3 regions of the Enterococcus hirae ATCC 9790 genome follow, and region 3 is predicted to be linked to each of the others. Evidence: riboswitches for the same ligand, from Rfam matches in the RefSeq annotation. Region 3 holds a riboswitch; each other region holds the start of a gene.
The links. Region 3 has a riboswitch for magnesium ahead of mgtA (magnesium-translocating P-type ATPase). Riboswitches for the same ligand answer to the same signal wherever they lie in the genome.
Positions count from the first base shown of each region.

Region 1: linked by a shared signal. The riboswitch ahead of EHR_RS10640 (FtsW/RodA/SpoVE family cell cycle protein) and the one ahead of mgtA (magnesium-translocating P-type ATPase) in region 3 are both predicted to bind magnesium.
Region 2: linked by a shared signal. The riboswitch ahead of EHR_RS12690 (FtsW/RodA/SpoVE family cell cycle protein) and the one ahead of mgtA (magnesium-translocating P-type ATPase) in region 3 are both predicted to bind magnesium.

Region 1 covers NC_018081.1:2,231,315-2,234,602, reverse strand. Annotated here, with positions in the region: gene EHR_RS10645 (LCP family protein) at 1-353, opposite strand, end outside; gene EHR_RS10640 (FtsW/RodA/SpoVE family cell cycle protein) at 433-1,626, opposite strand; M-box (ykoK) riboswitch at 1,740-1,905, opposite strand; gene EHR_RS10635 (flavin reductase family protein) at 2,337-2,951, opposite strand; gene EHR_RS10630 (ankyrin repeat domain-containing protein) at 3,177-3,288, shown strand, end outside.
Region 2 covers NC_018081.1:2,680,426-2,683,713, reverse strand. Annotated here, with positions in the region: partial or broken gene EHR_RS14725 (hydroxymethylglutaryl-CoA reductase, degradative) at 1-828, shown strand, start outside; M-box (ykoK) riboswitch at 1,049-1,216, shown strand; gene EHR_RS12690 (FtsW/RodA/SpoVE family cell cycle protein) at 1,498-2,637, shown strand; gene EHR_RS12685 (phosphatase PAP2 family protein) at 2,683-3,288, shown strand, end outside.
Region 3 covers NC_018081.1:257,019-260,306, reverse strand. Annotated here, with positions in the region: gene EHR_RS01330 (helix-turn-helix domain-containing protein) at 1-624, shown strand, start outside; gene ndk (nucleoside-diphosphate kinase) at 738-1,181, opposite strand; M-box (ykoK) riboswitch at 1,401-1,575, shown strand; gene mgtA (magnesium-translocating P-type ATPase) at 1,923-3,288, shown strand, end outside.

The DNA.
Region 1 (3,288 bases), 850 kb from region 3:
TTCAAAAGATCAATCCCTCCATATGAATAAGCTGCGTTGATCTTATCTTGACCATGCCCAGGTATATCTACATAAGAATCACGCATAATCGAAACCAATTTTGCTTTTTTAGTTTTTTGATTATACTGAGCAATCATCAAAGAATCTGAACGTCCATTTTCTTCTTTCGACCGGGCATCAGAGCCAATCAATGCCACATTGATAATCTTAGGAACACTTTTGGCTTCTACTTTTGGTACATCGTCTGCTCGACTCGTTGAAGAATAACCATGAACAAACTCAAAAGAAAAATAGCCGATGACAATGACGACTGCCGTCAATAGACCTAAAATCACTTTTTGAAATGTTTTCATTTTCGATTCCTCTTTCTAACCGAACCTCTTACTTGAAATATAGCCATTTTTTTATTATGATAGTCCAATTGAGAGATTCTTAATTGTTCTTGTTTAACAGTTTAGGTTTCTTGAGTTGTAACCTCTCAACCTGCTTATTTTTCTCTTTCACTTGTCGAGACGAGATATTCAAAGCTAATCCAATAGCAAAAGACAAGATTAAATAGCTTGTTCCTCCGTAGCTAACAAATGGCAATGGTACACCTGTCATTGGAATTAAACCAAGGATGCTTCCAATATTGATACTTGTCTGAACGAGTATCCATGTCCCTACACCAATTAAGATCAAATTTGCCTGTTGGTTCTTTTGTTTCGTACTCTTTTGGAAGATTCGCATACATAATAAGAAAAGCAAAAACAAAACAAGTAATGCGCCTATCAACCCAAACTCCTCAGCAATGACTGAGAAAATAAAATCTGTTTCGGATTCAGGGAGATAACCTTTTTTAGTAATACTATTCCCCATTCCTCGACCAAATAGGCCACCGTTGTATAGTGCATAGTAAGAGTTACTCATCTGGTATCCTGCACCATGTTCATCTAAAAAAGGATTATGAACCATTGCGATTCGGTCATAAGCGTGTTCAAAAAATGAAGGTAACAAATGATGCTTTTCAAGTAGTAAAACTAAGCCAGCTACTAAGATCAAGCTAGCAATCGCTGCTCCGATAATTATCAGCCCTTTTTTAATGGGAATAGCTGCAGCCCAAAAGATAGCTCCAGCAATAGCTAAAATCATCAGTGCTCCCGCAATTTTAGGTTGAAACAAAACAAGCACGGCGATTCCGCCCACGATCAATACTGGTATATGAAGTTTCTCAGGAACACTGCGGTCATTTCTAAAAAAACGACTTAAATATAAAATCAAAAAAATGGTTGCGATTTCTGATGGTTGAAACTGGATTCCAGCGATTGAAACCCACCGCTGGGCACCATTAACTGTTACAGCAAAAATCCCGAGTTTCATCATCGCTAATAATAAGCCCGATACAATCAATCCAGCTTTTATTATTCTTGGTTTCAGTAGAACTTGTAATCTGATGGAATAGGTCAATACAATTACGCCCCAACTAAGGATAATAAACAAAAATTGCCGAATAAATAAGCTTTTAGGATCACTTCCTGCTACCAATAAACGATAGGAACTAGCACTATATATCTCTAAAAGACCGACAATTGACAAAGCCAAATAAGGGCCTAAAATCAACCAGTCGATCTTTCTGTTTTTCCACATCGCATATCCCCCTCCTCTTACACAAGTTAGGCGAACACGAGCAGTTAAATATAGAATCAGTTATAGAATATAAGAAAAGGTCAGAAACCTTTTCGAACAAGAATTCTGACCTAGCATCATCTCATCGTCCGAGTTTTAGCACTATACAACGTAAAGAAACACTCTTAGCTATTTGAAAAAGCCTTAATCCGACAATTCCTGTTTGACTCATTGGCGTCTTTCGACGTTTCTGAGCAATAGCATATGTTTGTATAGGAGCCTCACCTAACAAGGTTATTACTATTTTTATTTTTTACAGAGTTAATAGTAAGCTTCTTTAACTATTTTAGCAATCATTTATTTGATAAAAAAACAAAATTAATCAATCTTTAATATATTTCCCCTTTTTAGGAAGTCGTTTAATATGAAAATCCTTTGCTGACTTGATTGATTTTTCTGTTTTGATTTTCTCGTTTTCACTTTTCGGAATAAATTATCAAGTTATCTTAACATTTACATACCAGTTTATCCATGCACCAGAAATCCTCATATCTGCCTTTTTACTTGTATATTTCAAATAAAACTTTAAATCATTCGGTTTACCTAAAAAACTTTATTGTTTTTTATAACTAAAAAATGTTTTAGCTAAATTTTATTTCTTACGCCAATATTATAATAATATTCTTAGGATTATACATCCTCTAAAAATAACATATTTATCGTCATGTAGTTCACTTTGGCCTAGGGATGGTAAAGATTTTCCCTAAGGTTGCATAATCATTCCCTGCTAATCGACTAACTGGTTGTAGTTTCTTGGGATCGATCTTCCCAGATACTGGATCATATACCTCTTCATTTAATTGATACGTATGGATTTTTAATAAGAAAAGATCGGCAGTAACTTCTTGCTCATTTTTAATTTCGAGATGGTCATATAAATCCGTTTCAAAAACAATTTTTGCCTCATTGATTGGTGGAATTGAACCATTCCTATTTATTTTCGTAGTCAAGTTAGTCAAGGTTAGTTCACTTTCTTCTTGCGGAAGAGTTGCTGCTGTTTTATTGACCTCCACCACATTTTGCTCATCTAAAACTTGGATAATTGCTGCTTTCCTTATTAAGATATTTTTAGCAGTATCTTTCATCTGCTCATTCTTTCTTTGGACAGCTAACGAAACGATGGGTGGATTTGAACTAACGATATTAAAATAGCTGAATGGCGCAATGTTTAAGTTCCCTTTCTCAGTTAATGTTGAAACAACAGCTACTGGTCTGGGAATAATTGAACCAATCAGTAATTTATAATTTTCTCTTTCTGTTAATTGAGATGACAAACGTGTAAACATCTACTCCCCTGCTTTCATTTGACAGAATCAAAAACTGTTCTCCTGTCTAGATTTAGTCAGACACTATTTTTTACTATCTATCATTGTTCTTTTTTGTCAAGAATCCGTATTGGAAGTGTTGCTAATTACGTTTTTCCTCTATTAAAGAGCTGTGCATTGTTTAGCAAGTATTTACTTTGCTGTTTATGGCTATTTCAACTAAAATAATATGGAGGAGGCGTTTTCATGAAACCTTATTCAATCCTATGGTTATTCCCTACGTTATTGGTATTTGCAGGATGTGCCGATCATTCCTCTCAGTCAAATGGTACTAATACTAGCACGAATTCGATTGTTT
Region 2 (3,288 bases), 400 kb from region 3:
GGTGGTGGAGTGCAGGAAATCGCAACAAGAAACTTTAAGGGTAATAATTTGGATTACTTATCGATCGATTTCTTGGTTGATGTAAAAGATGCGATGGGAGCTAATATCATCAACGCTATCTTAGAAGGTGTTGCCCAGAAAATACGTTCCTGGTTTCCTAAAGAAGAGATTTTATTTAGTATTTTAAGCAATTTCGCAACAGAATCATTAGTAACAGCTAGTTGTGAGATTCCCTTCGAGCGATTGGGAAAAACGATTGAAGCAGGAAAGAGAATTGCTGAAAAAATCCAACAAGCTTCCGAGTATGCTAAATTAGATGTTTATCGGGCAGCAACACATAATAAAGGGATCATGAATGGCATCGAAGCTGTCATTCTTGCTACTGGAAACGATACGAGAGCTTGTGCAGCTGCCGTTCATGCGTATGCTGCGAAAGATGGTGCTTACCAAGGCCTGTCAGACTGGCAAATGATTGGAGATAAGTTAATTGGACAATTAACGGTACCTTTGGCAGTGGCAACAGTTGGAGGAGCTTCTAGGATTCTTCCAAAAGCAAAGATTGCACTAGACATGTTGAAGATTGAATCAGCAAAAGAATTAGCTCAAATCATTGCTGCCGTCGGTTTAGCACAAAATTTAGCTGCTTTGCGGGCATTAGTGACAGACGGTATCCAAAAGGGGCATATGTCGCTTCAAGCTAGAGCCTTAGCGATCACAGTCGGGGCACAAGGAACTGAAATTGAACAAGTCGCTGAATTTCTAAGAAAAGCCGAAGGAATGAATCAGGACGTAGCTAGAAAATTTTTGATGCAATTACGTAAAAAATAAGTATTTATAAAAAAGAGAGACTGATTGGGATAACAGCAGAATGGATAAAAAGCTACTATATATTTATTATATTTATTCATATTATTCCTAGTCAAAAGCTCTCTTTTTTTGCTAATTGCCGGTAAAATTAAGGAAAAGGTTAAATATGACTAAATTTTTGCGAACTTTCTACGGGATGCTATTGTGAAATTGTTCGTTAAAGGATATACTTTTTTTCAAATTTAATACTTGTTAGGCGAGGCTCCTAAACAAACATAGGCTATTGCGCAGAAACGTCGAAAGACGCCAATGTGTAAAACAGGAATTGTCGAATTAAGGCTCTTCATAAGATAGCTAAGAGAAATCTTTACGTTGTTTAGTGTCAAAACTCACACGATGAGATAGTTGTTGATGTACGCAACTTTAACAAATAAGCCGAAACTTCTAAAAATCTTTGCTGATTTTTGTGAATTTTCGGCTTATTTTTTGGAGTTGGATATTTACACCACTTACTTGAAAATAAATCACAGCACATTTTGATCACGCTACTTTTATTTTTCCTCATGTGAAAGTGACTCCTTTTGCCTAATAGAAAGGATGGCAAAATGGATACTAGTTGATAACGGATGTTTTGATAAGAAGATTAGAGAAATTCTGGTTACGAAAACTTTCGTTTAAGAGGTGTTGTGTGTGAAATCAAAATCATTTGAGTTTAATTATGCGTTATTTTTGCCGATTTTTCTCTTTTATTTATTAAGTATCGGTGTGCAATATGGAGCAGCAGTCTACGACCAAGTTCCTTATAAAACTATTGTTTTAAAACAAGTGATCTTTTGCATTGCTTCATTAGGACTTTTGTTACTGACACAAAAAATCAAGACAGCGTTATTGTTACGATTGTCTCCTTATTTTTATGCCATTTCATTAGCAATTATGAGTTTGCTCTACAAATTTTATGATCCGGTGATGTACCAATTAACCGATACGAAACGTTGGCTGAGGATGGGTAGTTTTACTTTTCAACCTTCTGAATTGGTTAAATTGACTTTTGCATTAGTTCTCGTTTATTTCACCTTGCTTTATGAAAAGAAAGTCAGTGAACGTACCGTGAAAACGGATCTGATCTATGTCTTTCAAGTTCTGTTGATCAGTTTACCAACTTTCTTGTTGATGTATATGCAAAAAGATTTTGGGACAAGTTTGGTATTTATTATTTGTTTGGGGGCTCTGTTCATGATTGCAGGGGTCCATTGGAAGATCTTGGCCGTATGTGCTAGTTTTTTATTTATTATTGGGGTCATATTGATTTGTCTAGTTTTTACGAAATACGGTAATGAGATCCTTTATAGTCTGAACTTTAAGACGTATCAATTAGACCGGGTGAGAGCTTGGATCGATCCTTTTGCTTACAGTCAATCGATCGGATACCAACAATCACAAAGCTTATTGTCTGTTAGTGCAGGTGGATTTAGTGGACGACCAGCTGAAATACCACCAATCTATGTACCGGTACGTGAATCAGATATGGTATTTACTGTAATTGCCGAAACGTTTGGTTTTTTAGGTAGCGTGACCGTCGTTTTTCTATATTTCTATCTTTTCTACCAAGTTATTTACACTGCGATACAGACAAACAATAAAGGAAATCTATATCTAGCGGTAGTACTCGTATTTGGACTATTATTTCAAATCGTAGAAAATATCGGCGCTTCGATTGGTTTACTGCCTTTAACAGGAATTCCTTTGCCTTTTCTAAGTCAAGGAGGAACCTCCTTGTTGATCATGGGAGGCGGATTAGGTATGATTTTAGGTTTTAAAAAAGTAGAATAAGTCATTTGTTTAGTCAGATGAAGTTAGAAAGTAAGTGAAAGTTTTATGAGTGATTATCAACAAAAAGCACTGAAATTATCAATCGTTCCATTATGTCTTTTGATTGGATTGATTTTATGCGTAAAAATCAATCCTCCATGGTTCGAAACACTAGATTTAGCGGTTTATACAAAGATCGATTTACCTAATTTTCCACAACTAACAACGATTGTTCGTTTGTTTGCTAAGTTAGCAACGATTGGTCCGACCTTATGTTTCGCCTTTCTTTTTGCTTTTTATATTTGGAAAAAGAATTACCATTTGTTAGCGATTTGGAATATCTGTAATATCTTTGCGGTTAGTTTTTTTGGGTATATTCTAAAAAAGCTCATTGCACGAATCAGACCTGCCGTTTCACAATTGGAAATACGTACGAGTTACTCGTTTCCTAGTGGACATTCTTTATTATCCTTTGCGCTTTTCCTAACAATTATCTTATCGTTAAGTATTATTTGGAGTCGTCAGGATACCAGAAGAGTTGCTTGGTATTTTATCAGCTATCCATTGCTGATTGCAGCAACTCGATTATATCTAAGAGTCCATTATCCAAGTGATATTTTAGCTGGATTTTCGTTAAGTGCAGTAGTAGTTTTATTGTCTTATGTTGTTTGT
Region 3 (3,288 bases):
AACAACCGAAAGCAATATAAAAAAACAGCTGATTTATACTATTTAATGTTAAATCTACAGATGTTTTGGCAGACGAATGGAAAAATGGAGTTGCAATTAGAATTTCTAGGATATGAGTGTCGTACGATTGAAGAATACTTTATGAAAATCAGGGAATATGGTCATTTTGAGTTAGACATTCTTTCCAAGTATCCCTATATTTTCAGTGATTCATTTCTAGACAATCATTACTTGAAAATCAAAAAAAGAATGCGACAAATGACCGATTCTTTGAATGAAGACTATTTATTTACATTTTTAATGAATCTCACACTTTATTATATCGATAAAAAACGTTTCAAAAAAGCGCGTAGTATCAACCTCGATATGTCTCGCAGTTTGGCACACAAAGAAAAATCAACAATCATTTATGAAAGTTTGATGACAGAATACTACAGAAAGCTGATTGCACAAGCCTTAGGTGAACCACTTTCAAAAGAGTTGAATACTTTTTTTACGGTCATCGAATATACCCTAGGCAAGAAAGAGCGCAAACGTCTTGAAGAGAAACTTTTGGAAGTGATAAAAGAAGAAGAGAAAAAAATGATGTTGTTTGAACAGATTGCAAAAATAGAACAAGAATAAGTAAGGCAAGTGAATAAGAGTAGAAAAGACCTTGCAATAATCATTGACTAAACGAACTGTCAGGTACTTTTCTGCTCTTTCACTCAACTATCAGTAAGAGCAAATCTGTTTGGTCATTCAGGATGAACGATCTCAGATTTTTGCTTTTTTGTATCGAATAATGGGAAAAAACGATTGATTTCATTGGTTGCAGCATCTCTTGAATCAGATGCATGAATGATATTTTCAGTTCCAGGTAAGGCATAATCTCCACGAATCGTTCCAGGAACAGCATCTACAGCTTTAGTTGCACCGACCATCTTACGGACGATATCGATGACATCCTCTCCAGCTAAAACAAGATAGACTACTGGTCCCGAGGTCATATAATCAATTAATTCATCGAAAAAGCTCCGACCGCTTAAGTGATGATAATGCTCTTGTGCGAGTTCTTTTGTCATTGTTGCAAACTTCATTTCAGTAATTGCTAATCCTTTTTCTTCAAATCGTTGGATGATCCGCCCAATTAAATGACGTCTGACACCATCCGGTTTGATAATGACCAATGTACGTTCCATCTGATACACCCCTTTTTTTGTTATACCTTTATTATACTGGTGTCTGAGTAAACCCACAATCAAAGTGAAAAAGCTGATCAACATACGAGCTATTAAGTACAATAAGAATTTTCTAACCCCATCAATCAAAAACAATTTATTTACCATAAATGTTTGGAAAAAGCAAAAAATAAGTTTGACAATCGGTGCATAAGTTGTTATATTTACGAAGGAAAACTAAATAGGATTTGTTAGGTGAGGCTCCTATACAAACACAGGCTACTGCCCAAAAACGTCGAGAGACGCCAATGGGTAGAACAGGAATTGTCGAGACAAGGCTTTTCATAAGGTAGCTAAAAGCAAGGAATTGCTTTTTACGTTGTACAGTGTCAAAACTCAACGATGAGATCAAAGAAGCTTTTTTTTATGTGCTTTTTCGACCTTTCGCTGAATTTTTGATGAAAGGTCTTTTTGTGTTGAAACAATCCTAACAAACAAAAAATGGAGGTGGTTTCGTTGGGAAGTTGATGCTTTTAAAACGAAAGAGAAACAAGAACAATTCTATCAAGTTAAAGGAGATGAGAACAAATGGATGACAGTCCTGCGAAGAAAATAATGCGAGAGAAATTGCTGGCTGAGGCTATTATCTATCTGTTTTCAGCCCCTTTAAATACAGCATTTTCTCCATTACTCAACTAACTAAAAATAACCCAGCTTAAATAAGTATTGCTTATATTTACTGGGTCTAAGGAGAAAAATGAGATGGAAAAAAAGAGAGATACACAAAAAATGTATGCTGCATTTGCAGGAAAGACAAAACAAGAATTATTGAACTTCTTTCATTCGACTGATCAAGGAATGAAAGACGAACAAATTGAAGAATCAAGAGAAAAATATGGTGAAAATTCAATCTCTTATGGGAAGAAAACACCCTTTATTGTAGAAGCTTTAAAAGCTTATATTACACCATTCACCTTGGTATTGATTGCACTCGGAGTGATTTCATTTATCACAGAATACGTGTTAGCCGCTCCTGGGGATAAAGATTTATTTGGAGTAATTATCATCTTTACGATGGTCATCGTCAGTGGAACGATGACGTTGGTTCAATCTGTTCGCTCTAACCAAGCCGCAGAAAAATTAAAATCATTGGTAAAAGTAACCGCAGCAGTTAAACGTAACGGTGATTATACTGAGATTCCAATGGAAGAAATCGTTTGTGGAGACCTTGTTCGATTATCAGCAGGTGATATGATTCCTGCAGATATGCGTCTGTTGTCAGCCAAAGATTTATTTATTTCACAAGCTGCCTTAACTGGTGAAAGTTACCCTGTCGAAAAGCAAGCGATTGTTTACGATGATGAGACTTTGAGTGAAACTAGTTATGAAAATTTGGCTTTTATGGGAAGTAACGTTATCAGCGGGAGTGCTGAAGGTATTATTGTATCTGTTGGTAATGAAACATTATTTGGACATGTGGCTCAAACGCTCTCTGAAAAACCGATCAAATCAAGCTTTGAAATTGGTATTCATAAAACATCCATGTTATTGATCAAATTCATGGCTTTAATGGCACCAACAGTTATCGTTATCAATGGGTTGACTAAAGGGGATTGGCTGGAAGCTTTTCTATTCGGTTTATCTGTAGCAGTCGGTCTTACACCTGAAATGTTACCAATGATTGTTACTACGAACTTAGTTAAAGGCGCTAGTGTGATGGCGAAAAAAGGAACAGTCATCAAAAATTTGAATGCGATCCAAAACTTTGGTGCGATCGACGTGTTATGTACGGATAAAACTGGGACATTGACTCAAGATAAAATCATTTTAGAATACCACATGGATTGTTCTGGTAAAGAAGATGATCGTGTTTTACGCCATGCGTATTTAAATAGTTACTATCAAACAGGATTAAAAAATCTGTTGGATGTAGCAATTATTGATGAAGCCAAACAAACGTTAGCAACCGATAAAATCAATTACCGCAAAGTGGATGAAATTCCATTTGACTTTGAACGTCGTCGGATGAGTGTCGTTGTAGAGGACACCGCAGGTAAAACACAAATGATTACCAAAGGTGCGATCGAAGAGATGTTGAGTATCTCTAATTACATCGACATTGATGGGA